Aggregicoccus sp. 17bor-14: one gene and its partner. The protein of the gene in region 2 interacts with the protein of the main gene of each other region in a pairwise test. Links are inferred from orthologs where the notes say so. Each region holds a gene or a part of one and is shown on either strand. Other genes may lie near its edges.

Region 1 (15,680 bases), on a different replicon or contig from region 2:
CTGCCTTTCCGGTCAGGGAGGGGCCGGGATTTCCCGAACCGGCCCCCACCTGCCGCGGGGTGCTACTTGATCTCGACGGTGGCGCCAGCCGCGGTGAGCTGGTCCTTCATCTTCTTGGCGTCGTCCTTGTTGACGCCCTCCTTCACCGTCTTGGGCGCGCCCTCGACCAGGTCCTTGGCCTCCTTCAGGCCCAGGCCGGTGATCGCGCGGATCTCCTTGATGACGTTGATCTTGTTGGCGCCGGCGTTCGCGAGCACCACGTTGAACTCCGTCTTCTCCTCGGCAGGAGCGGCGGCAGCGCCACCGCCCGCGGGGCCCGCGGCAACGGCCACGGCGGCGGCGGAAACGCCCCACTTCTGCTCGAGCTGCTTCACGAGCTCAGCGGCCTCCATGACGGAGAGCTGCGAGAGCTGGTCGATGATTGCGTTCAGGTCGGCCATGTGACTGTGTCCTTCTTTGTCCTACTAGCGGGGACACTGCCCTCTGGGCAGGAAAGTCCCCTGGGTGGGTGATATAAAACTTCTGGGAACGATTACTTCTTGTCCGCGTACGCCTGGATGACGCGCGCCAGCTGCGAACCGGGGGCTGCAATGGTCCGCACCAGCTTGCCAGCCGGCTGGGTCAGCATGCCCAGGATCTGGGCACGCAGCTCGGGCAGGCCCGGCATCTTCGCCAGCGCCTTGACGCCCTCGGCGTTGACCTTGCGGCCCTCGACGACGGCGCTCCGAACCTTGATCGTCTCCATGTCCTTGATGAACTCGGAGAGGATCTTCGCCGGGGCCACGACGTCGTCGTAGCTCAGCACCATCGCCACGGGACCCGTGAAGTCGCCGGAGATGACCTCCACCGGCGTGCCCTTCGCGGCCCGCTTGGCCAGCGAGTTCTTGAGGACCTTGTACTCCACCTTGCCCTCGCGCAGCTTCTTGCGGAGCTTGGTGACGGTCTCCACGTTCAGCTTGGAGAACTCGGCGACGATACCCGTGCGGGTCTTCGCGAACTTCTCGTTGAGCTCCTTGATGAGCTCTTCCTTCTCGCTCTTCAGCACCTTGACTCACCTCCTCCTGACCCACCTGACGGTGGGCTTGATGCCTGGGCCAAAGCGGCAGAGCGAGAGAGGAACCCCGAAGTGGGGCACCACACCGCACCTCCAGTCTCGGCAGGGCTGGCACGACTTCGCCGTTTGAACCGAGGGCGGCTTGCGTGATCCCGACCGGTTGCCCGGTTGCCAACGGGAGGCACGTGCACCACCTTCGGTCCCTGCTGTCTGGGACCAGGGACGACAAGGCGCCAGGTCGGAATCGACATGGCGCCCCAATTGCAGAAGCCGGCGGCCTATACCGCCCGGCTTCCGAAAGATCCAGCACTTTCTCGCAAAAAAAGTCAGCCAGGCGACGGGTGGGAGGGTTGCCGGACTGGCCCCCCTCCCCCGTGCCTGGCTGCTGCGGACGCCCGGGAGGCGCCCCGCGCGCGCCCCTTAGCGGTGGCGGGCGAGGACTTCCTGGGTGTCGATCTTGATGCCGGGGCCCATGGTGGTGCTGATGGCGAGGCCCTTGAGGTACACGCCCTTCGCGGTGGCCGGCTTGAGCTTCATCACCGTGTCCACGAGCGCGTTGAAGTTGGCCTCGAGCTTCTCCTGGGTGAAGGAGCTCTTGCCCATCTTCGCGTGCACGATGCCGGCCTTCTCGGCGCGGAAGTCGACCTTACCGCCCTTGGCGTCGCCGATGGCCTTGCGCACGTCCACGGTCACGGTGCCGACCTTGGGGTTGGGCATGAGGCCGCGGGGACCGAGCACCTTACCGAGGCGGCCGACCACGCCCATCATGTCCGGGGTGGCGATGACGGTGTCGAAGTCGAGGAAGCCGCCCTCGATGCGCTTGGCGAGCTCGTCGCCGCCGACCACGTCGGCGCCGGCGGCCTCGGCCTCGGTGGCCTTCTCGCCGCGGGCGAACACGGCCACGCGCACGGTGGCGCCGGTGCCGTGGGGGAGGACGACCGCGCCGCGAACCATCTGGTCCGCGTGCTTGGGGTCCACGCCCAGGTTGATGGCCACGTTCACCGTCTGGTCGAACTTGGTCTTGCGGGCGTCGACGGACGCCTTGAGGGTCTTGAAGCCCTCGGTGATGGTGTAGCGCTTGTTGCGGTCGACCAGGGCGGAGGCCGCGGCGAACTTCTTTCCAGGCTTAGGCATGATTCAGAATCCTTTCGAAGGTAGGTGACGGCCGACCCTTAGGCGACGACGTCGATCCCCATGGAGCGGGCGGTGCCGGCGATGGTGTTCATCGCGGCCTCGAGCGAAGCGGCCGTGGTGTCGCCCATCTTCGTCTTGGCGATCTCCTCGAGCTGCTTGCGGGTGATCTGCCCGACCTTCTCCTTGCCCGGCTTCTTCGCGCCAGAGCCCTTCTTCTTCTCGGTGTGCAGACCGGCGGCCTTCTTGATGAGGACGGCCGCGGGCGGCGTCTTCAGGATGAAGGTGAAGGAGCGGTCCTGATACACGGTGATGATCACCGGGATGATCAGGCTCTCCTTCGCCTGCTGCTGCGTGGCCGCGTTGAACTGCTTGCAGAACTCCATGATGTTCACGCCCTGCTGACCGAGCGCGGGGCCGATCGGGGGGGCGGGGTTGGCCTTGCCGGCCGGGATCTGCAGCTTGACCTGTCCTGTGACCTTCTTCATCGGATGGCGACTGCCTTTCGATTCGGTGGTTCGAGCGGAGCCGCTGACGACGGCCCTCCCACCGGGTTGCTCCCGCGCTCAGCGCGCGGGGAGATTCGGAATGCTTAACCGGTGGTCTTCTCCACCTGCATGAAGTCCAGCTCCACAGGGGTGGAGCGGCCGAAGATGCTCACGAGCACCTTCACGCGGCCCTTCTCGGCGTTGACCTCTTCCACGGTGCCGTTGAAGTTCGCGAAGGGGCCGTCGATCACGCGCACGGTGTCCCCGTCCTCGAACTGCACCTTGGGCTTGGCCTTCACGGCGCCCTCGGAGATCTGGCTGGTGAGGCGGCTCACCTCCTTGTCGGAGATGGGCGTGGGCTGCTCGTTCTGCGCGGCGCCCGGGAAGCCGGTGATCTTGGGGGTGTTCTTCACCAGGTGCCAGGTGCGGTCGTTCAGGTCCATCTGGACGAAGATGTAGCCCGGGAAGAACTTGCGCTTGGAGGTCTTCTTCTCCCCCTTCACCATCTCCACGACCTGCTCCATGGGGATGAGGATCTCACCGAACTGATCCTGCAGCCCCTCGAGGCGGATCTTCTCCTCCAGGCTCTTCTTCGCCTGGTTCTCGAAGTTCGAGTAGGTGTGGACGACGTACCATTTCATCGCCATTACAGCTTCCCCCACACCGCCGGCAGCCAGTCCACCATGAGCTTGTAGGCCACGGTGTCGATGAAGAAGAGCAGCACCGCGGCGACGAGGGAGGCCACGACCACCGCGAAGGTGGAGGCGCGGGTCTCGCTCCAGGTGGGCCAGCTCACGCGCATCAGCTCGCTGGCCACGTCCACCGAGAGGTCGTGCACGCGCTTGTTCGCGAACGCGGCCACCACGAGCGCGATCGCCACGGCGAAGCCCACGAAGGTGGAGATGTTCCAGCCGAGCCCCTCGATGAGCTCGCGGTCGTTCCAGCCCGCCTTGGCCCACAGCAGACCGAAGACGTGCTCGAGGAACAGCGCCAGCACGATGCCGGCAATCAGGTAGAAAATGACCACCAGGCGCTTGGGATCCATCGCCGAGCGGTTGGCCTGCTGGCTGGCTTCACTTGCCGTCGCCATCGTTCCTCACGGGTGCTGCGAGACCGGAAATGCGAAAAGGCAGGAACCCTCGGGGCACTTTCGTCCCCGAGGGTCCCCGCTCACTCGGAAAAAACTGGCAGGCCAGGAGGGATTCGAACCCACAACACGCGGATTTGGAGACCGCTGCTCTACCGTTGGAGCTACTGGCCTAAAGCCTAGACCTTGCCTTCTTTGTGCGGCGTGTGCTTGCGGTCACGAGGGCAGAACTTGTTCAGCTCGAGCTTGTCCTGGCTCTTCCGCTTGTTCTTGGTCGTGGTGTAGTTCCGCTCCTTGCACACCGTGCACTCGAGCGAAATGATGGTGCGATTACCCTTGGGCATGACGTCACTCTTCAGAAGGCAAGAGGGGAAAGCCGGCGGACCGACTCTCCCCTCGGCACGCTAAGTGCCTGTTGAAACCGAGACTACACCAATTACGCGATGATGTCCGCCACGACGCCGGCGCCCACGGTGCGGCCGCCCTCGCGCACGGCGAAGCGCAGCTCCTTCTCCATGGCGATGGGGGTGATGAGCTCCACCTCGATGGCGATGTTGTCGCCCGGCATCACCATCTCGACGTTCTCCGGCAGCTTCACGGTGCCCGTCACGTCGGTGGTGCGGAAGTAGAACTGGGGGCGGTAGCCCTTGAAGAAGGGGGTGTGGCGGCCGCCCTCCTCCTTCGTCAGCACGTAAATCTGCGCCTTGAACTTCGTGTGCGGGGTGATGCTGCCCGGCTTCGCCATCACCTGGCCGCGCTCCACGTCCTCGCGCTTGAGGCCGCGCACCAGCGCGCCGATGTTGTCGCCCGCCATGCCCTGGTCCAGCAGCTTGCGGAACATCTCCACGCCCGTGACGACGGTCTTCTGCGTGGGCTTGAGGCCGACGATTTCGACTTCCTCGCCCACCTTGATGATGCCGCGCTCCACGCGCCCCGTGCACACCGTGCCGCGGCCCGCGATGCTGAACACGTCCTCCACCGGCATGAGGAAGGGCTTGTCCGTCGCGCGCTGGGGCGTGGGGATGTAGCTGTCCACGGCCGCCATCAGCTTGAGGATGGCCCCCTCGCCGATGTCCGAGGTGTCGCCCTCGAGCGCCTTGAGGGCGCTGCCGGGCACGATGGGGATGCTGTCACCGGGGAAGTCGTACTTCTTGAGGAGGTCACGCACCTCCATCTCCACGAGCTCGCGCAGCTCGGGGTCATCCAGCATGTCCACCTTGTTGAGGAAGACGACGATGTAGGGCACGCCCACCTGGCGGGCGAGCAGGATGTGCTCGCGCGTCTGGGGCATGGGCCCATCGGCCGCCGAGACCACGAGGATGGCGCCGTCCATCTGCGCCGCGCCCGTAATCATGTTCTTCACGTAGTCGGCGTGGCCCGGGCAGTCCACGTGCGCGTAGTGCCGGTTCTGCGTCTGGTACTCCACGTGCGCGGTGGAGATGGTGATGCCGCGCTCGCGCTCCTCCGGCGCCTTGTCAATCTGGTCGTACGCGAGGAACGTCGCGCCGCCCGTCTTCGCCAGCACCTTCGTGATGGCGGCCGTCAGCGACGTCTTGCCGTGGTCCACGTGCCCAATCGTCCCGATGTTCACGTGGGGCTTGCTGCGATCGAACTTCTCCTTGCTCATAACGCTCCTCGAAAAATGGAGCCCTGATCCAGGATTGAACTGGAGACCTCATCCTTACCAAGGATGCGCTCTGCCAACTGAGCTATCAGGGCTTATTTGCAACCAAACAACGGGTGGAGCGGGAAATGGGATTCGAACCCACGACATTCAGCTTGGAAGGCTGACGCTCTACCAACTGAGCTATTCCCGCATGGACCGATGGAGGGGGTTGGATTCGAACCAACGAAGGCGTAGAGCCGGCAGATTTACAGTCTGCTCCCTTTGGCCGCTCGGGCACCCCTCCGTATCAAAACTCCTTCGACCGTGCTGCGTTCTCTTTGCCTCGGGCCCTCATCCGCGGCCCCGTCCCACTTGGCCGGCGGCGGGATTTGAACCCGCGACCTACTGATTACAAATCAGTTGCTCTACCGACTGAGCTACACCGGCGAATCCCGGTTGCTTCCCTACCCCTACACCCGCCTGCTCGCCGGAGGCGCCCGCAGCCACCGTTCCGGTCCGTAAAAGCGGGCGCTTTGTACGAGCAGCCGACGATGTAAGTCAAGCGCTTTGATCCGCCGCCGCCCTACTTTCCCCCGGCGGCAGGCGCGGCCCGCTGGCGGGCGCACTCGTATAGCAGAACCGCTGCGGAGACGGACGCGTTGAGTGAGCCCACGCGGCCGATCATCGGAATCTGCAGGCGGAAGTCGCAGTGCTTGAGGACGCCCTCGCGCACGCCTGCCCCCTCGGCGCCCACGACGATGGCCATGGGGCCGTCCAGGCGGGCGCGCCACAGGGGCTCCTGGGAGCCGGGGTCGGCGGCGGCGATCCAGATGCCTGCGGCCTTCAGCTCCTCGAGCGCGCGCGACAGGTTCACCACCTGGGCCACGGGGCAGTACTCCACCGCACCGGCCGAGGCCTTGGCCACCGTGCCGGTCACCTGCACCGCCCGGTCCTTGGGGATGACCACGCCGTGGGCGCCCAGCGCGTGCGCCGAGCGGATGATGGCGCCGAGGTTGTGCGGGTCCTGGATGCCGTCCAGGACGACGAAGAGCGGCGGCCGCCCGCTCGCCTGGGCGCGCTCGATGAGGTCCGAGAGCTCGCTGTACGAGAAGGCGCGCAGCTCCGCGACCACGCCCTGGTGGACGCCACCGTCGGCGAGCTGGGCGAGGCGCTCGCGCGCCACGCTCTCCACCCGCACGCCCGCCTCGCGCGCGAGTCCCAGCAGCTCCGCGCCCGCGCGGCCGGCCAGCTGCCCCTCGGAGGTGTAGAGGCGCTCCACCGCATCCGGGTGCGCCCGCAGGGCCTCCAGCACGGGGTTCACTCCGTAGACGAGGCGCTGCTCGCCCTGGGAGCGGCGGCCCTCCCGTCCCTCACGACGCTGCGGATGCTGCGGGGTTCGCTCTCTGGACACGGGCTACAGGACCTCGACGGGAAGGGACACGCTGCGCTCCATGCGCTCGCAGCGCTCCTCCATGCACAGGAAGAAGGTGAGCTGGGCGTCCAGGGAGGCGCGGCCCGGGCGCGGCGCCGTGAAGGCGACCTCGAAGCGCGGGTCGACGTAGGCCTCTCCCGGCTGCTTCCGGGCGACCGAGTCCGCCTGCCCCAGCCGGGTCTTCGCCGGCGTGAGCTGGGCGCTCTGCAGCAGGAGCTTGAGCGGAGCCTCGTCGGACACGTGCGCGCCGCCGCGCGTCTTCACCGTGAGGACGAAGACGCCGCGCTCACCGGCGCGCAGCCGCAGCGAGCTGCCCTCGGTGCTCAGCTCGAAGCGCGACCCGGGCGCCGCCGCAGGCTCCCCGGCCACCGCGCGCAGCGGGGCCAGCAGGGCGAGCACGAGCAGAGGGGCGAGCGCGGGGCGCAGGGGCATGGGAGACGACTCCTGGACGGGACCGCTCGCTTCTATCACTGCCCTGCCCCGACGCACGGACGGACTTTCGCCTCACAGCCCTCCGGCAGAGGCCTTGGGCGTGCGACGCCCGCGCTTGGCAGCCGGGGCGCTGGAGGCCGCGCGCTCGCGGCGGGGCGCGCGCGGCGGCGCCTCGCGCACCAGCTGCTCGGCGCGCTCGACGATGAGACCGGCGAGGTCCATGCCCGTCGCCGCCTCCATCTCCGGGAGGGCCGGCGAGCTGTTGACCTCGAAGACCTTGGGGGCGCCCTGCACGTCCAGGAGGTCCACGGCGGCGACGTCGAGGCCCACCAGGCGCGCCGCCCCCTCGGCGGCCTCGCGCTGGGAGGGCGACAGCGCAATGCCCTCCAGGCGCGCGCCGCGGTTGAGGGTGGCGGAGAGGCGGCCCACGCGGGGGCGCCGGCGCACGCCCGCCACGGCCTTGCCCCCGATGACGAGCACGCGCAGATCGTGCCCCGTCTTCTTCACGTACTGCTGGACCACCAGGTTGTGGCCGAGGCCGAGGATGGCCTCGAGCGCTGCCTCGAGCGACTGGAGGCTCTCGCACACCATCACGCCGTGCTTCTCCTGCCCCTGCAGCAGCTTCACGAGCACGGGCACGCCGCCCACCAGCCCCACCATCTCCTTCAGGTCTCCGGCGTCGCGCGCCATCACGGTGGCCGGGATGTCGATGCCGTGCGCCGAGAGCAGCTGCAGCGTGCGCATCTTGTTGCGCGACTGGGCGATGGCCTGGGCGCTGTTGACGATGGGGATGCCCCGCATCGCGAACTGGTTCACCACCGCGAGGCCGTAGTTGCTGATGCTCTGCGCGATGCGCGGGATGACCACGTCGCAGGGCGAGAGCTTCTTGCGCTGGTAGTAGAGGTTCGCGCTGCGTCCGTCGAGGTGCATCTCCACGCGCACCGGGTTGAGCACGCGCGCCTTGTGCCCGCGCGCGCGCGCCGCCTCGATGAGGCGCTTGGTGGACGGGATGGAGGCGGAGCGCGAGAGGAGCGTGATCTTCATGGGCGCCAGACGAAGTGGGGACGGGCTGCGAACCTAGTGCCCGTCCCTGTCTGCGTAAAGGCGCGCAGCACGCGCCTGCCTGGCGCGCCGCTCGCCTACTTCGGCTGGACGGCGAAGACCTCGAGCGTCACGGGATCGCGCGGGGTGGACTGCTTGATGCGCTCGCAGGTGGCGCCGATCATCTCCACGCCCTGCTTGTCGCCGGTGCGATTCAGCTGGTAGTCCGTGCCCTGCTCGGCCGTGCGGGTGACACCGTCCGCAGTGAGCTTCACGACGAGCAGCTTGTCGTCGCTGGGCAGCTGCTCGGTGGTCAGCGGCACGAGGCAGGGGTTTCCGGGCAGCAGCCCCGAGATGGCCGCCAGCTGCGCGGCGAGCTCCTGCTGGTTCGACGCCGGATAGAACTTCGTGCAGGTGGCCTGACCGGGCGCGCACGGACGAGCGAAGCCTCCCTTCTCGGCCATTGCGTTGAGCACCTCCACCGCCGTGCCCGAGGTCGTCTCCGCTCCGAAGCCGATCACGATCGTGCGAATGCCGCGGCTGGCCAGCTCCTCCACGCGCTGCACACTCACGTCCTTGTCGAGGCAGCCCAGGCGCTCGGACTCCGCGTCGTTGCAAGCATTGGTGCCCAGCGTGCATCGGCAGGCAGCCGGATCCGTGATGCCACTGGCGGGGTTGTTCGGATTGCAGTTGGGCAGACCGTCCGTCAGCAGCAGCACGAGGTTCTCGCGGTCCGGATCCTGGAGCGCGGGCAGGCCGCCCACGAACTGGAGGCTGACGCTCGTCGGGGTCCCGCCCACCACGATCTCCGCGCCGGACTGGCCCGAGTTGATCTTCTGGAGGATCGCGTTGATCTCGTTGGCACGCGCCTGCAGCTGCACGGCCGTTTCGTCGGTTCCGGGCGCGGGCAGATCCTTGTCGACCTTGCTCGAGGCGGTGCACGCAGGGCCGATGGGGTTGCCGACCTGCGTGTCCGGGAAGGTCGTGAGCCCGAGACGCGCCACCGTCCCGCTGCCGGTGAGGAAGGTCTTCATTGCGCCCTGCAGTTCCTGCCACCGCGTGGGGCAGGTGCCGGAGCCGCACGCCACCGGCGTGTTCATGGAGCCCGAGGTGTCCACGAGCATCATCATGTTGGGGGTCTCGCCCTTCGCGACGACCTTGTTCAGCACCGTGGTCTGGCCCAGCGCGAGCGGGTTCACCGGCTCGAAGTCATAGGTCTGGCAGCCCGCGATCGCACCGGCGGCGATGCCCACTGCAAGAGCGCTGAGGATGGTCAGCTTGGCGCGCATGTTGTTCGTGTTCCTCACGGGGCCGGCAGGACGGAGCACCCATCCTCGACGTGGCCCGAAATAAGAGCCCGGCGAGGATACCTCTGCGAGCACTCACGGAGCCAGCGTTCTGCGCGCGCAGCCGCGGGTCTGCAAAGCTACAGGCTGAGCGTGCGCGCGCCGCTCGTGAGTCGCCAGAGCGAGGCGAGCCCCATCACCTCGTCGAGCGTGTGCTCCAAGGTAAGCTCAGCGGGGTCGAAGCCGCAGATGCGCACCGTGGTGTCGCACGCGATGAGACGTGCGCCGAGGCTGCGCGCCTCCGCGAGCATGCGCGCGGGAGGCGGGACGTTGAGGCCCTCTGCGCGAGCGCTCTCCGCCATCTCCTTCTCGGTGTGCGGGAGCCCGAAGCTGCCTCGCACGAGCTGGCGAAGCGCATCGAAGGCGAAGACGAAGTAGACCTCGTCCCCCATCGCCGCGGCAGTGATGCCCATCGAGGCCGCCTGGAACGCGGGCTCGTACGTCGCGTGCTGCAGGAAGAAGAAGACGCGCCCAGCCATACACCCCACCCTACATGCGTCCGCGCGGTGCAACAATCCGCCTGCGCTGCAGGTGCGCCCGCCCCACTGCGAGCCGCCGCGCAACGCTGGCATGATGCGCGCGCCGCACTCGTCCGGAGGATCCGATGGGCCCGAGCCGCGCAGCCATGCACCGCCCCCTCGCGCTGAGCCGCCTGCTGCTGTGGCTCGGCGCCGCCGTCCTCCCAGGGAGCGCCTGCGCGCGCCCCGCTCCGCCCGCGACGTCGCCCTCCGCAGTGGCTGCGCCTGCGCCCGCTTCCGCGGCCCGCAGCACGGCCTGCGCTCCGGTGGACGCGCTGCTCGCGGAGCCCCGCAGCAGCGTGCCGCTGCCGCTCGATGCCGTGGAGGCACTGGGGCGCTGCGAGGATCCCCGCGCCGAGGTGCGCCTGCGCGCGCTCGTGGAGGACCCACACGTCGCGCCGCCCGTGCGTGCCGCCGCCGCGCTCGCCCTGGGGCAGCAGGCCGGGCGCGTGGCCCTGCCCGTGCTCGCGCCGATGCTCTCGGACCGCGACGGCGAGGTTCGCGCCGCCGCGGCGAGGGCGCTGGGCGGCCTGGGTGGAGACACGGCGCGCAGCGCCCTGGAGGAGCGTCTCGCGGCCGAGGAGTCCGAGCGCGTGCGCGAGGCCCTGCAGCAGAGCCTCAGCCGGCTGGAGCCTTGAGCGCGCCGTAGCGGGCCGGAGCCTGCCGCCCTCCCCGCCCAGCGTTCGGGCAGCGGGGCTCGCCTTCGGGCGCGAAGCCCGTTAAGCAAGCCGCCGCATGCAACCCACCGTCCTCCTCTTCGACATCGATGGCACCCTCGTCACCACCGGGGGCGCGGGCCGCCGCGCCATGGAGCTCGCCTTCGAGCGCCTCCACGGACGCCGCGACGCCTGCGACTCCTTCAAGATGTCCGGGATGACCGACCGGGCCATCGTGCGCAAAGGGCTGGAGGTCATCGGCGTGCAGCCCACCGAGCCCGCGATCGACGCGCTCATCGCCGCGTACATCGCCGGCCTGCACGAGGAGATCCCGAAGGTGCAGGACCGCGACTACGTGCTGCACCCGGGCATGCGCGAGGCCGTGGAGGCGGCGAGCGCCCGCAGCGGCTTCGCCGTGGGGCTGGGCACGGGCAACGTGCGCCCCGGGGCGAAGGTGAAGCTCGAGCGCGTGCAGCTCTACGAGCCGTTCCGCTTCGGCGGCTTCGGCTGCGATGCCGAGGATCGCACCGAGCTCATCCGCCACGGGGCCCGCGCGGGCGCGGCGTTGCTGGGCGCTCCGCTGGAGGCCTGCCGCGTGGTGGTGATCGGGGACACGCCGAAGGACGTGGCGGCCGCCAAGGGCATCGGGGCGACCACCATCGGGGTAGGCACCGGCAGCTACAGCGCGCAGGAGCTGCAGGCGGCCGGCGCCGAGTTCGCCTTCGACGACTTCACCGCGCCCGGCGCGCTGCAGGCCCTGCTGCACGGGCGCTGAAAGCGGAGGCCCCGGGACGGCGCCGCCCTGTGGTATGGGCGGACGCCATGTCCTTCAGCTGCCTGGAAGCCTACGATCTCATCCGCTTCGCCGAGGTCTTCGAGACCCGGCTCGCAGGTGCCGAGGAGCAGCTGAGCGGCAAGCGGGGCCTCGTCCGCGAGAAGGAGTGGATGGGCGCGGCGCTGGAGCTGGTGCGGCTCGAGCGCATCCCGGCACCGGGGATGCTCGAGCGCGTGCGCGACCTGCCCGAGCTGGACGAGGTGCGCGAGGAGTTCGGCGCCGAGCTGCTCAACGTCTGGGTGGACGCGCTCGAGAAGCTGCATGCAGGCATCACCTTCAGCGCGGGCAGCCGCTCGCCGGTGATCGACGCGCTCTTCCCCCACCTGAAGTTTCCCCAGCTGCGGCGCGCGAGCCGGGAGGCCGTGACCGAGTACGCGGCGCTGTACGAGCGCCGGCTGAAGTCCTCGTACGTGACGCGCCTGCTCGCCCAGGACGAGCTCGCGCTCGTGCGGCCCGTGCTCGACCAGGTGGCGGCGGCCTACGTGCAGTGGCTCGCCTGCTACAACCCCGCGCCGCTGCCCGAGGACGAGGCCGCGCCGCTGCGCGAGGGGCTGATCACCCTGGGCCGTCGCCTGGACATCGCGGTGCGCCAGGCGCGCCTGCTCGCGGAAGCGGCCCTCACTCCCGTGCGCGACGCCTTCGACGCCTCCGGGCTCGGCATCAAGCCCAAGCGCCGCCCGGGCCGCGGCGGCGGGCCGCTCGAGCTCGACGCGGTCCACGCGGATGACGTCGAGGCCGGGGCCGCGGTCGGGGAAGATGCCGCCGCGGAGGCACAGGGCGAGCCCCCGCTCGAGGAGGGTCACGAGCCCCCCGAGGAAGAAGGCGGCGCCGCGAGCGCGGCCGAGGCGGAGGCCGTGGCCGAGCCGGTATCCGAGCCCGTGCCCGAGCCGTCTGCCCCCGTCGAGGAGGAGGCCGCGCCGACGCCCAAGGCCGCGCGCCGCCGGAAGAAGGCCGCCAAGCCTGCCGAGGGGGCCGGAGACTGACTCCGCACGCCATGGCCGAGGTCGCGCTCCCCATCGATCCGCTGCTGCCCGAGATCGTCTCCACGCTGAAGCGTGCGCAGGCGCTCGTGCTGGAGGCGCCCCCGGGCGCCGGAAAGACCACCCGCGTTCCGCGTGCGCTGCTGGAGGCGGGCCTGGGCGGCGGCAAGGAGATCGTGGTGCTGCAGCCGCGGCGCCTCGCCACCCGGCTCGCCGCGCAGCGCGTGGCCGAGGAGCTCGGCGAGCGCGTGGGCGAGACCGTGGGCTACCAGGTGCGCTTCGAGGACGTGCGCAGCAGCAAGACGCGCCTGTCCTTCGTCACCGAGGGCGTGCTCGGGCGCAGGCTGCTGGGCGATCCGACGCTGCGCGACGTGGGCGTGGTGGTGCTGGACGAGTTCCACGAGCGCCACCTCTCGGCGGACATCTCGCTCGCGCAGCTCGCGCGCCTGCAGCAGGGCGCGCGCCCGGACCTCAAGCTGGTCGTGATGTCCGCGACCCTGGAGGCGGGCCCCATCAGCAGCTACCTGGGCGGCTGCCCCACCCTGCGCTCCGAGGGCCGGCGCTTCGAGGTGACGCTCGAGTACCTGCCCTCGCCCGACGAGCGCTACCTCGACGCGCAGGTGCTCTCCGCGGTGAAGCGCCTGGTGGCCGCGGGCGTGGAGGGAGACCTGCTCGTCTTCCTGCCGGGGGCCGGGGAGATCCGCCGCGCGAAGGAGGCCTGCGCGGAGTTCGCCGAGCGCCACGGCATGGACGTGCTCCCGCTGCACGGCGACCTCTCCCCCGCCGAGCAGGATCGCGCGGTGCGCCGCAGCAGCCGCCGCAAGCTCATCCTCTCCACCAACGTGGCCGAGACGTCGGTCACCATCGACGGCGTGGCGGCGGTGATCGACAGCGGGCTCGCCCGCACGGCGTCCCACTCGCCCTGGTCGGGGCTGCCCGCGCTCAAGGTCGCGAAGGTGAGCCGCGCCTCGGCCACGCAGCGCGCAGGCCGTGCGGGCCGCACGCGCGCGGGCCACTGCCTGCGCCTGTACACGCAGCACGACTTCGACGGGCGGCCCGAGCAGGAGGCGCCGGAGATCCGCCGCATGGATCTCACCGAGACCGTGCTCGCACTGCGCGCCTCGGGGGTGCGTGACCTCGCCACCTTCCCCTTCTTCGAGTCGCCGCCCGCGGCGTCGCTGGAAGCCGCCGAGACGCTGCTGCGGCGCCTGGGCGCGGTGGACGCGGCAGGGGCCGTGACGCCCGTGGGCGAGCGGCTGCTGCGCTTCCCCGTGCACCCGCGCCAGGCGCGCATCATCGCGGAGGGTGAGAAGCGCGGCGTGGGAGCGGACGCGGCGGTGCTCGCGGCGCTGCTGGGCGAGCGCGACATCCGCCGCGAGGCGCGCGCGGGCTTCGGCCCCCAGGGGCGCGGCAGCGCGGCAGGCTCGGTGGTGAGCGGCCCCTCGGACCTGCTCGAGCTGCTCGAGCGCTTCCGCGAGGCCGAGCGCGCGGGCTTCTCTCCGGGCCGCCTGCAGGGGCTCTCGCTGGAGCCCGCGGCAGTGCAGGCGGTGGACCGCGTGCAGCGGCAGCTGCGGCGCGCCGTGCGGGAGCAGGGGCGCCGCCCCGAGCGCGCCGAGGCGCTCGAGGAGGCGCTGATGCTGAGCGCGCTCGCGGGCTATCCGGACCGGGTCGCGCGCCGGCGCCGTCCCCGCGCGCCCGAGCTGCTGCTCTTCGGCGGCGGCACCGCGACGCTCTCCGAGCTGAGCGTGGTGCACGAGCCCGAGCTGATGGTGGCCGTGGACGCCGAGGAGCGCGCGGGCAAGGGCGCGGTGGTGCGGCTCGCGAGCGCGGTGGAGCCCGAGTGGCTGCTGGACCTCTACCCCGAGGCGCTCGAGGAGCTGGACGCGCTGCAGTGGAACGCGGACGCGCGGCGCGTGGAGCGCGTGACGCGGCTGGCCTACGGCAACCTCGTGCTCGAGGAGACGCGCACCGTGGCGCCCCCGTCCGAGGAGGCGGCGCGGGTGCTGGTGGACGCGGCGCTCGCGGCGGGCCCCGAGCGCTTCGCGAGCGCGGAGGCGCTCGAGCAGTGGCGCACCCGCGTGGGGCTGCTCGCGAGCGCCTTCCCCGAGGCGGGCTTTCCCAGCGTGGACGCGGCCTTCGTCCGCGACGCGCTCGCCTCCTTGTGCGTGGGCGCGCGCAGCTTCGCGGACCTCGAGGGGGTGAGCCTCATCGACGCGCTGCAGGCGCGGCTCACGTCGGAGCAGGCGCGGCTGCTCGCGAACCACGTGCCGGAGCGCGTGACGCTGCCGGGCGGGCGCGGCGTGAAGGTGCACTACGAGCAGGGCAAGCCGCCCTGGGTGGAGTCGCGCCTGCAGGACTTCTTCGGCCTCGCGCAGGGCCCCAGCGTGTGCGCGGGCCGGGTGCCGCTGGTGCTGCACCTGCTCGCGCCCAACATGCGCGCCGTGCAGGTGACCACGGACCTGGCGGGCTTCTGGGAGCGCCACTACCCGGCCATCCGCAAGGAGCTGTGCCGCAAGTACCCGCGCCACAGCTGGCCGGAGGACCCGCGCCACGCGCAGCCGCCTCCTCCGAGGCCGCCGCGCCGCTGACGCGGGGAGCGCCAGCGCTCAGAGGCGCTTGCGCATCTCGAGGTGCTCGATGCCGGCCTCCTGGAAGACCGGGCCGAGCGGCTCGTAGCCCTTCTTCTTGTAGAACTCGAGCGCGTACAGCTGCGCGTGCAGCAGGATGCCCGTCACCTGGCGGCGGCGCGCCTCGTCCTCCAGCTGGGTGAGCAGCAGCGAGCCCACGCGGGCCTTGCGGTGCGACTGCAGCACGGCCATGCGGCCCACCTGCGCCCAGCGGCCGCCGGTCTCGCCGGGCGGGGGCGCGGCCATCATCACCAATCGCCCCGTGCCGATGGCGTGCCCGCCCTGGAACGCGAGGACGTGGTAGGCGCGCGCGTCCTCTGCATCGCGCTCGATGCCCTCCGGGACGTGCTGCTCCTCGATGAAGACGACCTCGCGAATGGCGAGCGCCTGGATCAGATCCGCCTCGTTCTTGACCTCGGCGAGGGTGACCGGCTGGGGGGTATCCGG
Region 2 (14,693 bases):
TCGGCGTCTCCAGTGCACTCTTGATGGAGAGCGCCGGCCGCGCGCTCGCCGAGGCGGTGCGCGGCCTGCTGCGCCCCGGCGGCCGCGTGGCGCTGCTCTGCGGTCCCGGCAACAACGGCGGCGACGGGTGGGTGGCCGCGCGCCTGCTGCTCGCCGGCGGCGTGCGCGCCGAGCTCGCGCTGGTGGGGGAGCGCGCGCGGCTCTCCGCCGAGGCCGCGCGCAACCTCGAGGTGCTCGAGGGCGCCGGGGGCGAGGCGCTCGCGCTCGAGGCGCTCGCGCCGCTCCGCGAGGGGGACGTCGCGGTGGACGCGCTGCTGGGCACGGGCTTGAGCCGCGCTCCGGAGGGCCCCTTCGCCGAGGCCATCCGCTGGCTCGAGCGCCAGCGCGAGGCCGGGGCGAAGGTGGTCAGCGCGGACCTGCCCAGCGGGCTGCACAGCGACTCGGGCCAGGCCTTCGAGCCCTGCGTGCAGGCGGACCTCACGGTGGCCTTCGGCGCCGCGAAGCTGGGACAGGTGCTGCAGCCGGGGGCAGCGCGCTCCGGCGAGCTCTCGGTCGCGGACATCGGGCTGCCCGCGGGCGTGCTCGAGCGCCTCGCCGGAGAGAGCGCGCACCTGGTGGAGGCCGCGGACGTGCTCGCGGCCTTCCCGGCGCGCGAGGCGGACACGCACAAGGGCACCTTCGGCCACGTGCTGGTGGTGGCGGGCAGCCGGGGCAAGTCGGGGGCTGCCGCGCTCTCGGGCCAGGGGGCGCTGCGCGGGGGCGCGGGCCTCGTCACCGTGGCCACGCCGGCGGACGCGCTGGACGCGGTGCTCGCGCACGCGCCCGAGCTGATGGGCGTGCCGCTGCCGGCGGGGGCGGCGCTGGGGCCCGAGCACCTGGACGCGCTGCTCGCGGCGGCCGAGGGCAAGGATGCGCTGGTGCTGGGGCCGGGCTTACCGCGCGGGCCCGGGACCGCGGCGCTGCTCGGCGAGCTGCTCTCGCGCGTGGAGGCGCCCGCGCTGCTGGATGCAGACGCGCTCAACGCCGTCTCCGAGGATCTCTCCGTGCTCGCGCGCGCGAAGGGGCCGCTGGTGCTCACCCCGCACCCGGGCGAGATGGCGCGCCTGTGTGGGCAGCCCACGAAGCAGGTGCAGGCGGCGCGCGTGCAGGTGGCGCGGGACTTCGCGCGCGCGCACGGCGTCACCCTGGTGCTCAAGGGCTCGCGCACCCTCACCGCGCTCGCGGACGGGCGCGTGTACGTGAACCCCACCGGCAACGCCGGCATGGCCACCGGCGGGGCAGGGGACGTGCTCTCGGGCCTCACCGGCGCGCTGCTCGCGCAGGGGCTCGAGCCCGCGGTCGCCGCGTGGGCCGCGGTGTACGCGCACGGGGCCGCGGGAGACCTCGCGGCTCGACGCCGGGGACAGGCGGGGCTGCTCGCGCGCGACCTGCTCGAGGGGCTGTGCGAGCTCTGGGTGGGGTGGCAGCGATGACGCTCCCCACGCGCTCGCGCACACTCGTCTCGGGCTCTCCCGAGCAGACGCACGCGCTCGGCGTGCGGCTCGGGCGCCTGCTGCAGCCGGGCGACTTCGTGGGGCTGGTGGGGGACCTGGGCGCGGGCAAGACGCACTTCGTGCGCGGAGTGGCGGAGGGCGCGGAGGTGGACCGCTCCGAGGTCGCGAGCCCCACCTTCGCCATCGTGTATCCGTACCGGGGCCGCGTGCCGCTCTACCACGCGGACCTCTACCGGCTCGCGGACGCGGACGAGCTCTACGCCACGGGCTTCCACGACCTGGTGGGCGCGGACGGCGCGGTGCTGGTGGAGTGGCTGGACCGCGTGCCCGAGGCCGCGCCCCGCGAGCACCTGCGCCTCACCTTGAGCGCGGACCGCGAGGACCCGGAGGAGCGCAGCCTCCAGGCCGACGCGGTGGGCGCGCGCGCCGTGGCGCTGCTCGAGGCGTGGCTGCCCGCGCAGGGCTGAGGTTGTCGCCGGCGAAAAACGAGCGGCGCCCGGGGCCACGAGGGCCACCGGGCGCCGCAGGACTTCAGGTCACGGACCGGGCTAGTAGGTGCCGGACAGCGTCACGCCCGAGTACGCGCTGTACGCGTTGAGCATGATGTACCAGTCGCCGGCGGCCGGAGCGCTGATGGTGCAGGTCTCCGCGTTGCCGGTGAGGTACGGGCGGCAGTTGTAGGTGGTCGTGGTGGGCTTCGCGCCGGAGCGGACGTAGAGGTCCGCGTCGCCCGTGCCACCGCTGATCTTCACGGTGAGCGAGGGACGGCCCGACGGCACCGAGATCTTCCAGTACTGCGAAGAGCCGGTCGCGCCGGAGATGTTCGACACGGGCACGCCGTTGGTCAGCACCGGCGTGGTGTCGGTGCCGCCGCCCGCGGTGTACGAGCCCACGATGCTCACGCCGGAGAAGGCCGAGTAGGCGTTGAGCATGATGTAGTAGGTGCCCGCGCTGGGCGCCGCGAAGGTGCAGGTCTCGGCGTTGCCGGTGAGGTACGGGCGGCAGTCGTAGGTGGTGGTGGTGGGCTGCGAGCCGAAGCGCACGTACATGTCCGCGTCACCCGTGCCGCCGCTGATCTTGATGCTCAGGTTGGTGGCGCCCGCCGGGACGGCCAGCGTGTAGTAGACGTTCGCGCCAGTCGCGGCGCTCTGGCCCGTGAGGGTCACGCCGTTGCTCAGCGCGGTGGAGCCGGTCGGAGGAGGCGGGGTGGTGCCGCCGGGCACGCCCACCGCGTCCCAGGCCTGGGTGACGGAGGCCGCCACGGTGCTCCCGTAGAGGTCGGTCGCCGCCTGCACGGTGGCGTTGCGCGCGCCCTGGAAGTTGGTGGACGCGGTCATGTAGTTGGCGTTGGCGCGGTAGAAGATGGCGCCGGCCTTCTGCGTACCGATGCCCGTCACGTTGACGGTGGTCTTGGCGCGCGGGTGCGTGCCGCCCGTGGACAGCAGCTTGAACGCGAGGTTCGCGATGCCCGAGTTCGAGTGCACGCCGCCGTTGTCGGAGGTGCCCGTGTAGCGCTCGGGGTAGTAGTCCTTCGAGGAGCCGTCCTGGGTGGGGTTCGCCATGTAGCGCAGCGCGTCGCCCGCGGTGCCCGGCGTCCAGATGTCCTCGCCGATCTTGAAGACGTCCGCGTCGGTCGCCCAGGTGCGGGTCCAGCTCTCGCAGTAGGCGGCGAAGATGTCGCTCATGCCCTCGTTGAGCGCGCCGGACTCGCCCGAGTAGGTGAGGTTGGACTCGTTCTCGGTCACCGCGTGGGTGAGCTCGTGCACGGTCACGTCCAGGTCGCGGCCCAGCGGACCGGACTGCACGCCGTCGCCGTCGCCGTACACCATCTGGGTGCCGTCCCAGTAGGCGTTGACGTAGTTGGTGCTGTAGTGCACCGAGCTCTTGAGCTGCGCGCCGGCGCCGTTGATGGAGTCGCGGCCGAAGTTCGCGCTGTAGCAGTTGTAGGTGGTGCCGAGGTGATCGTAGTTCTGGTCGATCGTCGCATCACCCGTGGTGGCCCCACCCTCGCTGCGGCGCAGCGTGCCCGGCAGGGTGCTGCCGTTGTTCGCCGAGTACACGACGCGGTTGAGCGCGCTGTGGATCTGCGGCTGGCGCTCGAGGAGGCTGCCGTCCTGCGCGCTCACGTAGACGAGGTCGCGCACGGGGGTGCCATCGGCGCGGGCGCCGGTGACGGTCACCTGGTACGCGAGCGACATCGCGCCGGTGTCGGACTTGAGGAAGTACACGAGCCGGCCGCTGCTCGCGGCAGCGCCCTGCACCTCGTCCGAGGCGCGGGTGGCCGCGACGCTCGCCGCCTCGGCGGCGATGCGCGGGGTGGCGGAGAGGCTCACGCCGTCGCGCGCGGTGCCGTTGACCGCATAGATGGTGCCCTCCTTGTTCACGTGGACGATGAGCTCACCGCCCACCACCGGCAGGCCGTTCTTGGTCTGCTGGTAGCGCAGGTGGGTGAAGTCCAGCTCGTCCTGCTGCACGCCGCGAACCACCAGGTCCTCGGCGCGCAGGCGGAACACCGGCGCGATGCGCTGCAGCGAGGTGCCCACGCGCGCAGGCGCGTTGGACTGCCCGAAGCTCGCGATCGTCTGGTCTGCCTGGCCGAGGTCGCCGCGCAGGAAGGTGGGGACCCCGCGCACGCCCACGTCCACCACCTGGGCGGAGGGCAGCGCGCTCAGCGCGGACTGGACCTCGGCGCTGCCGACGTCCTCCTTCACCACCGCGTCGTTGTCGTTGACCTGAATCGAGTTGTCACCGCACGCGGTGAGCGCCAGTACTGCTCCAGCCAGGATGCTGCTACGCAGGTTTCTCAAGCGGGTAACCCCCTCCAGAGTGTGGAACTGCGGCCCGCGCATGAGCACCTGCTGTGCCAGCGCTGCGGGGACCTGATTCCAGCCGGTTGAGGTCACCCCCCCGGGGGTGGATCTGCGGAGAGCTGCTCCAGTGTCGGAGGCGCTCGACGTCAAGTTCTCTTACGCTTCGCGGATTTCCGCCCGGAAACCGGGCGCTTGCGGCTCAAAACCCCCGCTGACCGGTTCCCGGACAGCGGGTGGAGCACGCGTGGTCCAACGGGCGGAGCCCAGCGTCAGGCGCAGGACAGCGGCGCGAGCGCGTCGAGCTGCCAGCGGTGCAGGACGAGGTCGCGGCTCACGCCCACCACGCCGTCCTCGGGCACCTCGTGCCAGTGGTCCTCGCCGCACAGGCGCTCGCTCGCGATGACCAGCTGGGCGAGCCGGGTGCCGGGGCTGGGCGGCGAGCCCGCCTCGCGGCGGGCGGACTCGGAGAAGAAGAGGGTTCGGTGGCGGCGGGTGGCCACCATCACGTCGCCGTCCGTGGCGAGGAAGTTCATGGACGAGCGCTCCTGGGGCCGCGTCTCACCGGGTAGATCGGTGAGGCGTGACACCTCGCGCATCGTCTGGGCGAGCGCGCGCGCCACGTCCTCGGCCTCGGCCGGGGCCTCCAGGGGGCGCAGCGCTCCCAGGAAGGTGAGGAAGAGGTAGAAGCAGCGCTCGGAGTCCGTGGCGCCGCGGATGCGCGCGCGCAGGTCCGGGCGGATGAGCGCCTCGATCGCCTGCTGGTGCTGCGCGAAGCGCTTCACCGTGCCGTTGTGCACGAAGGACCAGCGCCCGTAGAGGAAGGGGTGCGCGTTGCGCAGCTCCACCGAGCCCACCGAGGCGAGCCGCACGTGCGCCACCACCGCGCGGCTCGCGACGAGGCTGCTCACCCGCTCGAAGTCCGGGTCGCTGTGCGCGGCGCCCAGCCCGTGCGCCACCTGCGGCAGCGCCGCGTCCCCGTAGGAGGCGATGCCCCAGCCGTCCTTGTGCTCGCGCGACTGCTGCAGGAGCGAGTTCTTCTCCGTCACGAGCGAGCGGTGGACGGCGGTTGGGACGTTGGAGCGAAACCCGAAGAGGCGGCACATGGCGTGCCCCCTCTTATACCGCTGCGCTCGCGGTGGGCGCACGGCGCGCGCGCCTGCTCCCTCAGCGACAGAGCAGGCTGCCGTCCCCGGACACCCGCTCTGTCGACTCGTGCACCACCCGCCCCGCCTTGAGCACGGTGCGGGCGTGGTTGATGCCCAGGTGGTAGGGCAGGTGGCGGTAGCTCTCGCAGCCGAAGAGCACCAGGTCCGCCGGGTCCCCCGGGGCGAGCCGGCCGGCCCCCTCGAGCCTCAGCGCGAGCGCCGCGCCGCGGGTGGCCGCCCAGTAGGCCTCGGCGGCGCTGAGGCCGTTCTCCAGGCAGGCGAGCCCCATGGCGAGCGGCAGGTTCTCGCTCATCGCGGAGCCGGGGTTCACGTTGGTGCCCAGCGCCACGTTCACCCCCGCCTCGCGCAGGCGGCGCCCGGGGGCGTAGGGGCGCATGCGCAGGAAGAGGGTGCTGGTGGGCACCAGCACCGCACTCACCCCGGCCGCCGCGAGCGCGCGGATGCCCGCCTCGCTCACCTGCTCCAGGTGGTCCGCGGTGGCCGCGCCCAGCTCCGCGGCGAGCTCTGCGGCGCCGAAGGGCGTGAGCTGGTCTGCGTGCAGGCGCGGCAGCAGGCCGTGCCGCTTGCCCGCCTCGAGCATGCGGCGCGCCTCCTCCTTCGTGAAGGCGCCCTCCTCGGCGAACACGTCGCAGAAGCGCGCGAGCCCCTCGGCCGCCACGCGCGGGAGGATCTGCTCCACGCACAGGTCGAGGTAGGCCTCGCGCCGCCCGCGGTACTCCTCCGGAAGGGCATGCGCGCACAGCAGCGTGGGGACCAGGCTCACGGGCGCGCGCGCGCCCAGCGCCCGCACGGCGCGCAGCATCGCGAGCTCGCTCTCCACGTCCAGGCCGTAGCCGCTCTTCACCTCGGCCGTCGTCACGCCGTAGGAGAGCAGGCGGCGCAGGCGGGGCAGGGCGAGCTCCACCAGCCGCGCCTCGCCCGCCGCGCGGGTCGCCCGCACGGTGCTCACGATGCCGCCGCCCGCCTGGGCGATCTCCAGATAGGTCGCGCCCTGGTTGCGCAGGTCGAACTCCGCCGAGCGCTCCCCGGCGAAGACGAGGTGCGTGTGCGGGTCCACGAAGCCCGGCCCGACGAAGCCGCCGCCCGCGTCCAGCACCTGCGTGCTGCCGGTGACGGCGGCCGCCGGCAGCGCGCTCTCGGGCCCCACGAAGGCGACCCGGCCCCCGAGGACGCCCACGCAGGCCTGGGGCCAGGCGGTGAGCGCCTTCTCCGCGGGCTCGCGGGGGCTCCCCTTGAGCGTGAGCACCTCGGAGGTGTTGCGGACCAGCAGCTCGAGGGCGGGCATGGGAGGGGCTCCTCTAGACGGTGATGCCCGGGATCTTCACGCCGCGCGCCTTGGCCACCTCCACGGCCTCGGAGTAGCCCGCGTCCGCGTGGCGCAGCACGCCCATGCCCGGATCAGACGTCAGCACGCGCTCGAGGCGGCGCGCGGCCTCCTTCGTGCCGTCCGCCACGATGACCACGCCCGAGTGCAGCGAGTAGCCCATGCCCACGCCGCCGCCGTGGTGGAAGGACACCCAGGACGCGCCGTTCGCGGTGGCCGCGAGCGCGTTGAGGATGGGCCAGTCCGCCACCGCGTCCGAGCCGTCCTTCATCGCCTCGGTCTCGCGGTTGGGGCTCGCCACCGAGCCGCAGTCCAGGTGGTCGCGCCCGATGACGATGGGCGCCTTCACCTTGCCGGTGCGCACCAGCTCGTTGAAGAGCAGGCCCGCCTTCTCCCGCTCGCCGTAGCCCAGCCAGCAGATGCGCGCGGGCAGGCCCTGGAAGGCCACCCGCTCCTGCGCGAGCGTGATCCACCGGCGCAGCGACTCCTTGTGGGGGAAGAGCTGGAGGATGGCCTCGTCCGTCACGCGGATGTCCGCCGGGTCTCCCGAGAGCGCCACCCAGCGGAAGGGCCCCAGGCCCTCGCAGAACATCGGGCGGATGTAGGCCGGGACGAAGCCCGGGAAGTCGAAGGCGTCCGCGAGCCCCGCGAGCTGCGCCTGGGCGCGGATGTTGTTGCCGTAGTCGAAGACGTGGCTGCCGGCCTTCGCGAAGTCCAGCATCGCCTGCACCTGCATCGCCATCGACTCGCGCGCCCGCTTCACGTAGCCCTGCGGGTCGCGCCGGCGCAGCTCGTCCGCCGCCGCGAGGCTCAGGTCCGTGGGCACGTAGCCGTTGAGCGGATCGTGCGCGCTCGTCTGGTCCGTGACCAGGTCCGGCCGCACGCCGCGGCGGTACAGCTCGCGGAACACCTGCGCCGCGTTGCCGATGACCGCGACCGAGAGGCCCTTCTTCTTCGCCTGCGCGTCCTTGCACAGCTCGAGCGCGTGGTCGAGGTCGCGCGCCACCACGTCCAGGTAGCGCGTCTCCACGCGGCGCTGGGCGCGCGCCGGGTCGATCTCCACGCCCAGGAACACCGCATTGTTCATGGTGGCCGCGAGCGGCTGCGCGCCGCCCATGCCGCCCAGGCCGCCGCTGAGCACCAGGCGCCCGGCGAGGTCCGCGCTGCCGAAGTGGGTGCGGCCCGCCTGCGCGAAGGTCTCGTAGGTGCCCTGCAGGATGCCCTGCGTGCCGATGTAGATCCACGAGCCGGCCGTCATCTGGCCGTACATCATCAGCCCCTTGGCCTCGAGCTCGTGGAAGTGCTCCCAGTTGGCCCACTTGCCCACGAGGTTCGAGTTCGCGAGCAGCACGCGCGGCGCGTCCGGGTGGGTCTTGAGGATGCCCACCGGCTTGCCGGACTGCACCAGCAGCGTTTCGTCGTCGCCGAGCGACTGCAGGCTCTTCACGATGCGCTCGAAGGAGGGCCAGTCGCGCGCCGCCTTGCCCGTGCCGCCGTAGACCACCAGGTCCTCGGGCCGCTCCGCGACCTCGGGGTCCAGGTTGTTCATCAGCATGCGGAGCGCCGCCTCCTGGACCCAGCCCTTGCAGGAGAGGGTGTTGCCCCGGGGGGCGCGGATGACGCGAGACATGGCTTTGACTCCTCGAGAGGGAAGGGGGCCCGAGCGGGCGGCGCAATCTACCCAAACGCACGCCCGCTGCGAGCGCAACCTACACCGGCCGGAGGTCGCCGGGCAGGCGGGAGGAGGAGCCGCACCCAGGCGGGCCGCACCCTGCCGTCCACGCCCGCGGCGCCCACTCATCGCAGTGGCCGCCCGTACGAAGCGTGCGCAGGATGACACCACCTGTGCGCCGCGCTGTGCTAACCCGCGGTGCCCGGAAGCCGCACTGCCTGAGCTGAGCTGCCTCGTTCGAACAAGGAGAGCCGCGCGCATGAGCCGTCGTCACGTCCGGGTGGTGGGAGCGATGCTGGAGCGAGAGGGCGGCCGCTACCTCATCACCCAGCGGCCCTCCACGGCCTCGCTGCCCCTGCTCTGGGAGTTCCCCGGCGGGCGGGTGGAGGAGGGCGAGTCGGACGCCGAGGCGCTCGCGCGCGAGCTGCGGGAGGAGATGGGCATCAGCGTGAAGGTGCTGGAGCAGGTGATCCACACCCACCACGAGTACGAGCGCTACGACATCGACTTCCGCGTCTTCCGCTGCCAGCTGCGCGACGGTTCCGAGGCGGTGAAGCACCTGCGGGTGAACGATCACCGCTGGGTGACGCTGCACGAGATGTCCGACTACGAGTTCCCCGCCGCGGACGCGCGCACGCTCGAGAAGCTGCTCGGGCTGGACCACTAGGGCTCACGAGGGCAGGCGCAGGGGGCAGGCGGCCCTCTGTGCAGGCGCTCCCGCGCCGAGCAGCACCCAGGGCATCTGCGAGCGGCACGACAGTGCCCCCGTTATTTCCGTACGGACTTCACGCTTCTGATCGGAAGCCACGGGGGCACACACATGTGCGCCCGGTGGCTTGACGGGCGGGCAACGGTGAACATCTTTGCTCGGCGACGCCGTCCGATCGGATGGGGCGTGGGGTGGGGGAGGAGACGCGTGCCGACGATGAAGCCTCAGAATGTGCCGCCGCCGGGGGGTTCCCCGCGGAGCAAGAAGCCGGAGAAGCAGGCCCCGCAGGGTCCGAAGGGGTTCCGCTTCGGCTCGCCGCTGGGGTACGTGCTGCTGCTGGTGTTGGGCTTCATGCTCTTCCGCAACGTGTTCCAGGACGCGGGCGTGCGGCGCGTGAGCTACAGCCAGCTGCGCGAGGGCATCCAGAACGGACAGTTCAGCCGCGTGCAGCTCTCGCCCGAGTGGGTGAAGGGCTACCTGAAGGACAGCGCGCCTGCGCCCAAGGACGACAAGGCCCTGCGCAGCGAGCCCAGCGCCCTGCCGTGGATGGCGTACCGGGTGAGCGGCGACGACGATCTCATCAAGCTGCTCGAGGAGAAGGGCATCCAGTACGAGGCGGTGCCCCAGTCGGGCTTCTCCGAGGTCCTCTGGATCTGGCTCATCCCGCTCGGCCTCGCCTTCCTCTTCTGGAGCTTCATGATGCGCCGCATGGCCGGGGGCATGGGCCAGGGGCCGCAGAGCGTGATGAGCTTCGGCAAGACGCGCGCGAAGGTGCAGGCCGAGGTCGACACCGGCGTGGGCTTCAAGGACGTGGCCGGCGTGGACGAGGCCGTGGACGAGCTGCGCGAGATCGTCGAGTTCCTCAAGACCCCGGAGAAGTTCCGGCGCCTCGGCGGCCGCATCCCCAAGGGCGTGCTGCTGGTGGGCCCGCCGGGTACCGGCAAGACCCTGCTCGCGCGCGCCGTGGCGGGTGAGGCGGGGGTGCCCTTCTTCAACCTCTCCGGCTCCGAGTTCGTGGAGATGTTCGTCGGCGTGGGCGCGGCCCGCGTGCGTGACCTCTTCGCCCAGGCGACCGCGAAGGCGCCCTGCATCATCTTCATCGACGAGCTGGACGCGATCGGCAAGAGCCGCAACGCAGGCATCGCCGGCGGCCACGACGAGCGCGAGCAGACGCTGAACCAGCTGCTCGCGGAGATGGACGGCTTCGACGGGCGCACCGGCCTCATCATCCTCGCGGCGACCAACCGCCCCGAGATCCTGGACAGCGCCCTCATGCGCCCGGGCCGCTTCGACCGCCAGGTGCTGGTGGACCGCCCGGACAAGCGCGGCCGCGAGCGCGTGCTGGAGATCCACAGCCGCGAGGTGAAGCTGGGCTCCGACGTGGACCTCAAGGGCATTGCCGCGCGCACCCCGGGCTTCGCCGGCGCGGACCTGGCCAACGTGGTGAACGAGGCGGCGCTGCTCGCCGCCCGCCGCAACCGCGACGCCGTCATGCGCGCCGACTTCGAGGAGGCCATCGAGCGCGTGGTGGCCGGCCTGCAGAAGAAGAACCGCCGCATGAACGAGAAGGAGAAGGAGATCGTCGCCCACCACGAGGCGGGCCACGCGGTGGTCAGCTGGATGCTCCCGCACGCGGAGCGGGTGACCAAGGTCTCCATCATCCCGCGCGGGCTCGCCGCGCTCGGCTACACCATGTCGATGCCGCTCGAGGACCGCTACCTCATGTCCTTCGACGAGCTGAAGGACAAGATGGCCGGCATGATGGGCGGCCGCGCCGCGGAGGAGATCTTCATCGGCGAGGTGTCCACCGGCGCCTCCAACGACCTGAAGCAGGCCACCGACATCGCCAAGATGATGGTGCGCGACTACGGCATGAGCACCCTGGGCCCCGTGGCCCTCGGCCAGGAGCAGGGGCCGGGCTTCCTGCGCAGCGCCGGCATGCCCGAGACCCGCACCTACTCGGAGCAGACGGCGCGCTTGGTGGACGAGGAGATCCGCAAGATGGTCAGCGAGGCGCTGGACCGCGCCCGCCTCGTGCTCAACACGAACCGCGCGAAGGTGGAGGCGCTCGCCGCGCGCCTGCTGGCCACCGAGGTCATCGACGAGGACGACATGACCAAGATCCTCGGGCCCAAGGCCATGGCGCGCCGCGGGATGCTGCACCCCGAGGCCCGCCAGGTGGTCGCCGCGCACCCCGCGGAGGACGCCGCGGAGCAGGCCAGCACCTCGCACGCCTCGCCCCTGCCGGAGCCGCTCGGGGACGCCTAGGCCGCAACCCCCGCTCACGCCTGCCTGCTGCCCAGGCGACTGCTCGCCCCGTCGACCACCGCGCGCCTGCGGTGTCGGCGGGGCGAAATTATCTTGAGCCACACGTCACCCCAGAGGAGGGAGTCGCCCGTGGAGAACCGGATCGGCAAGAGCTACGTCGCTCGCAAGGCGCTGTTCGCCAAGGGCCTTCGCGATGGTCGCCTCACGGTGCAGGAGATCGAGGAGGCGCTGCCTGCGGGCACCCTCACGGCTGCCGAGCGCTGGCTCCTCTACTACTCGCTGCGCGCCGCCCAGGTGGAGATCATCGACGAGGTGACCGGCCAGGTGGACCCCGGCATCTCGCTCGAGGAGGCGATGGCGCACACGGAGCACTAGCGCGCGCGCACCGCCCCTTTGACAGGTGGGGGCCCCTGGTTAGCTTGGCCACACTCCTTTTCGACGACCCGAACGAGGTCCTGAGGCCATGCACGACTCCGACAACAGCCCGCCGCAGCCCACGCCGGTCGAGGACCGGCGCCGCTTCGACATGAACGGCAACCTCCGCGAGGAGGCCGCCGGCCAGCAGCAGCCCCAAGCGGGCGAGGACCCCGAGCGCCAGCGCCTCGCCGAGGAGCTCGCCGCGAGCCGCAAGCGCGTGGACGAGCTCGCGCGCGCCTACCAGGCCCTCTCGCAGGACCGGGAGGAGTTCAAGCAGCGCCTCACCCGCGAGCGCGAGCGCATGCTGGACGTGGAGCGCGGCAAGGTGGCCACCACGCTGCTCGAGGCGATCGACGAGCTGGACCGCAGCCTCGCCGCGAGCGGCAACGACACGGGCCCGCTCGCGCAGGGCGTGCGCCTCATCCGCGACGGCCTCGTCGCCAAGGTGCAGAGCACCGGCATCGAGCGCATCGACGTGGTGGGCAAGCCCTTCGACCCGAACACCGCCGAGGCCACCGACATGGAGCTCACCGCGAGCCCCGACGAGGACCACAAGGTGGTGGCCGAGGTGCGCGCGGGCTACCGGATGAAGGACCGCGTGATCCGCCCGGCCCGGGTGAAGGTGGCCAAGTACGTGCCCCCCGCGCAGGCCTGAGGGAACACGGGCGGGGAGGGGGCGGAAATAGGATGTGCGCCGCGCTGTTCGGCCGGACTATGAGGCTGTCCGTGCGCGCTCCCCGCTACGCCCTGCTCCCCCTGCTCGCGGCCCTCTCGCTCGGCCCCGCCGGTGCTGCGCCCCAGCCGCGGCCCGCGGCACCGAAGGACGCGCCCCGGGCTGCGCCAACGGGGGCGCAGCAGGCGGCCCCGGAGGGCGCACGGAGCGGCGCGGCCGAGGGCGTGATGGAGTGGCTGCGCGCCCGCGTGGCGGACCACGCGGCGTATGCGCGCGCCACCCAGGCGCCCGCCACCCCCGGGAGCACCGCGCAGCTGTGGCGCGAGCGCCCCGCGGGCGAGGCGGCGCTGCCGGGCTTCGTGCCGCCCACCTCGCTCGCGCCCCTCGTGCGCGAAGTGCAGGCGGGGGTGGTGAACATCAACACCGTGGGGCCCCGGGACGTGGTGGGTACGGCCACGCGCGCCACCGGCTCGGGCTTCATCCTCAACGCGGACGGCTACGTGGTCACGAACAACCACGTCATCGCCAAGGCGCGCGCCATCCAGGTGCGGCTGGGGGACGGGCGCGAGTTCCCCGCCGAGGTGGTGGGGCGCGACCCCGAGACGGACGTGGCGCTGCTCAAGCTGCGCGCGAGCGGCCCGCAGCGCCTGCCCACCGTGTTCCTCGGGGACTCGGACCGGCTCGAGGTGGGCGAGTGGGTGGTCGCGATCGGCAACCCCTTCGGGCTGGACCACTCGGTCGCCCACGGCATGGTGTCCGCGAAGGAGCGCATCCTCGGGGTGGGCATCTTCGACGACTTCATCCAGACGGACGCGCTCATCAACCCGGGCAACTCGGGCGGGCCGCTGTTCAACATGCGCGGTGAGGTGGTGGGCGTGAACACGGCCATCATCAGCCAGGGGCAGGGCATCGGCTTCGCGGTGCCCATCAACCTGGTGAAGGAGCTGCTGCCCAACCTGCGCGAGAACGGGCGCGCGGTGCGCGGCTGGCTCGGGGTGAGCCTGAAGAACGAGCCCAGCGCGCCGGGCGCCGAGGGCCTCGCCGACACGGGCGTGGCCGAGGTGGAGACGGTGTTCCGCGACAGCCCCGCCGCGCGCGCCGGCATCCGGCCCGGGGACCGGCTCGTGGGGGTGAACGGGAAGGCCACCGGCGACTACCAGCAGCTCAAGCGGCGCGTGAAGCTGATGGCGCCGGGCACCGAGGCCACCTTCACCCTCAAGCGCGGCCGCGAGGTGCGCGAGGTGCGCGTCACCATCGGCGTGCCGCCGGCGCAGGAGCCGCTCGAGGCGCTGCAGGGCCCCGGCAACCTGGACCGCGTGGGGCTGGTGGTGGCGGACCTGCCGGCGGAGGCCGCCGCGGCCGCCGGCTACAAGCCCTTCGCGGGCGTGCTCGTGGTGGGCGTGACCCCCGGCGGCAGCGCGCAGGCGGCGGGCCTGCGCGAGGGAGACCTCGTGGTGGAGGTCAACCGCAAGCGCGTGCGGGACGTGGCCGGCGTGCGCAGCGTGCTGGAGGGCGCGAGCCCCGCGGCGGACCTGCTCCTGCGCGTGCAGCGCGGAGACGCGCTGCAGTACGTGGTGCTCAAGCCCTCCTGACGCGGGGAGCGCCGGGGCGCTGTCAGTGCCCGCGCGCGAGCCAGAGGGCGAGCGGCTCGCCCGTGCGCGCCACCTGCACCTGGATGCCCTCGATGCGGGCGCTCACGCCGTAGATGCGCCCGCCGCCCTTCTTGGGGAGGCTCCACACGCCGGTGGGCACGAACACCACCTGGGCGCGCACGCCACGCATCTGGAAGAGGCGCTGGAAGGTGCCGGCCATCCAGCCGTCCGGGGCCTGGCCCTCGGCGCGCACGAGCCCCAGCACGGGGTTGCCCTTCGCGTCCGTGCGCTTGGGCGAGCCCTGGCACAGCGCGTAGTTGCTCGCCGGGAAGAAGGGGGTGACGTTCACCTCGAGCTCCCCCGAGCCCTCGTCGAAGCGGCCCGGCTGCAGCATCCCGGCCGAGTCCTCGCCCACCAGCAGGTAGTGGCGCTTGCCGTCGTGCTCCTTGCGGAAGGCCTTCGCCTTGTCCTCGCAGGCCTTGCCCGCCCCCGGCTCGCACTCGCCCACGTACTTCTCCAGGAAGCTGCCCAGGCCGCCCACGGCCTCGGCGCCCGAGCGCAGCTGGGTG

Evidence for each region.
Region 1: the proteins of tsaE (region 2) and rlmB interact in binary tests that used the Escherichia coli proteins (3 or more experiments, as listed by UniProt). The link is inferred for Aggregicoccus sp. 17bor-14 from one-to-one orthologs.

The regions. Positions count from the first base shown.
Region 1 is NZ_VJZZ01000001.1:483,316-498,995, forward strand. The notes cover bases 4,864-7,594. They hold rlmB (23S rRNA (guanosine(2251)-2'-O)-methyltransferase RlmB), read right to left. Parts: upstream 6,778-7,594; coding sequence 5,950-6,777; downstream 4,864-5,949. Other genes in these bases: tuf (elongation factor Tu), read right to left, coding at 4,864-5,387; FGE12_RS02200 (hypothetical protein), read right to left, coding at 6,781-7,230; FGE12_RS02205 (RimK family alpha-L-glutamate ligase), read right to left, coding at 7,303-7,594. Outside these bases: rplL (50S ribosomal protein L7/L12), read right to left, coding at 63-440; rplJ (50S ribosomal protein L10), read right to left, coding at 533-1,045; rplA (50S ribosomal protein L1), read right to left, coding at 1,475-2,188; rplK (50S ribosomal protein L11), read right to left, coding at 2,227-2,673; transcription termination/antitermination protein NusG, read right to left, coding at 2,778-3,320; preprotein translocase subunit SecE, read right to left, coding at 3,320-3,763; rpmG (50S ribosomal protein L33), read right to left, coding at 3,940-4,104; more of tuf, read right to left, coding at 4,197-4,863; more of FGE12_RS02205, read right to left, coding at 7,595-8,274; adventurous gliding motility lipoprotein CglB, read right to left, coding at 8,370-9,560; FGE12_RS02215 (DsrE family protein), read right to left, coding at 9,698-10,096; FGE12_RS02220 (HEAT repeat domain-containing protein), read left to right, coding at 10,243-10,773; FGE12_RS02225 (HAD family hydrolase), read left to right, coding at 10,871-11,566; FGE12_RS02230 (hypothetical protein), read left to right, coding at 11,614-12,609; ATP-dependent helicase HrpB, read left to right, coding at 12,621-15,194; FGE12_RS02240 (GNAT family N-acetyltransferase), read right to left, coding at 15,213-15,680. UniProt on the Escherichia coli protein: Specifically methylates the ribose of guanosine 2251 in 23S rRNA.
Region 2 is NZ_VJZZ01000008.1:285,423-300,115, reverse strand. The notes cover bases 215-3,214. They hold tsaE (tRNA (adenosine(37)-N6)-threonylcarbamoyltransferase complex ATPase subunit type 1 TsaE), read left to right. Parts: upstream 215-1,468; coding sequence 1,469-1,960; downstream 1,961-3,214. Other genes in these bases: FGE12_RS17390 (M4 family metallopeptidase), read right to left, coding at 2,042-3,214; FGE12_RS17400 (NAD(P)H-hydrate dehydratase), read left to right, coding at 215-1,472. Also shown: more of FGE12_RS17400, read left to right, coding at 1-214; more of FGE12_RS17390, read right to left, coding at 3,215-4,300; FGE12_RS17385 (class II glutamine amidotransferase), read right to left, coding at 4,573-5,406; hutI (imidazolonepropionase), read right to left, coding at 5,468-6,754; hutU (urocanate hydratase), read right to left, coding at 6,768-8,423; FGE12_RS17370 ((deoxy)nucleoside triphosphate pyrophosphohydrolase), read left to right, coding at 8,725-9,132; ATP-dependent zinc metalloprotease FtsH, read left to right, coding at 9,391-11,442; FGE12_RS17360 (hypothetical protein), read left to right, coding at 11,572-11,817; FGE12_RS17355 (nucleotide exchange factor GrpE), read left to right, coding at 11,906-12,514; FGE12_RS17350 (trypsin-like peptidase domain-containing protein), read left to right, coding at 12,760-14,124; FGE12_RS17345 (DUF6066 family protein), read right to left, coding at 14,147-14,693. UniProt on the Escherichia coli protein: Required for the formation of a threonylcarbamoyl group on adenosine at position 37 (t(6)A37) in tRNAs that read codons beginning with adenine.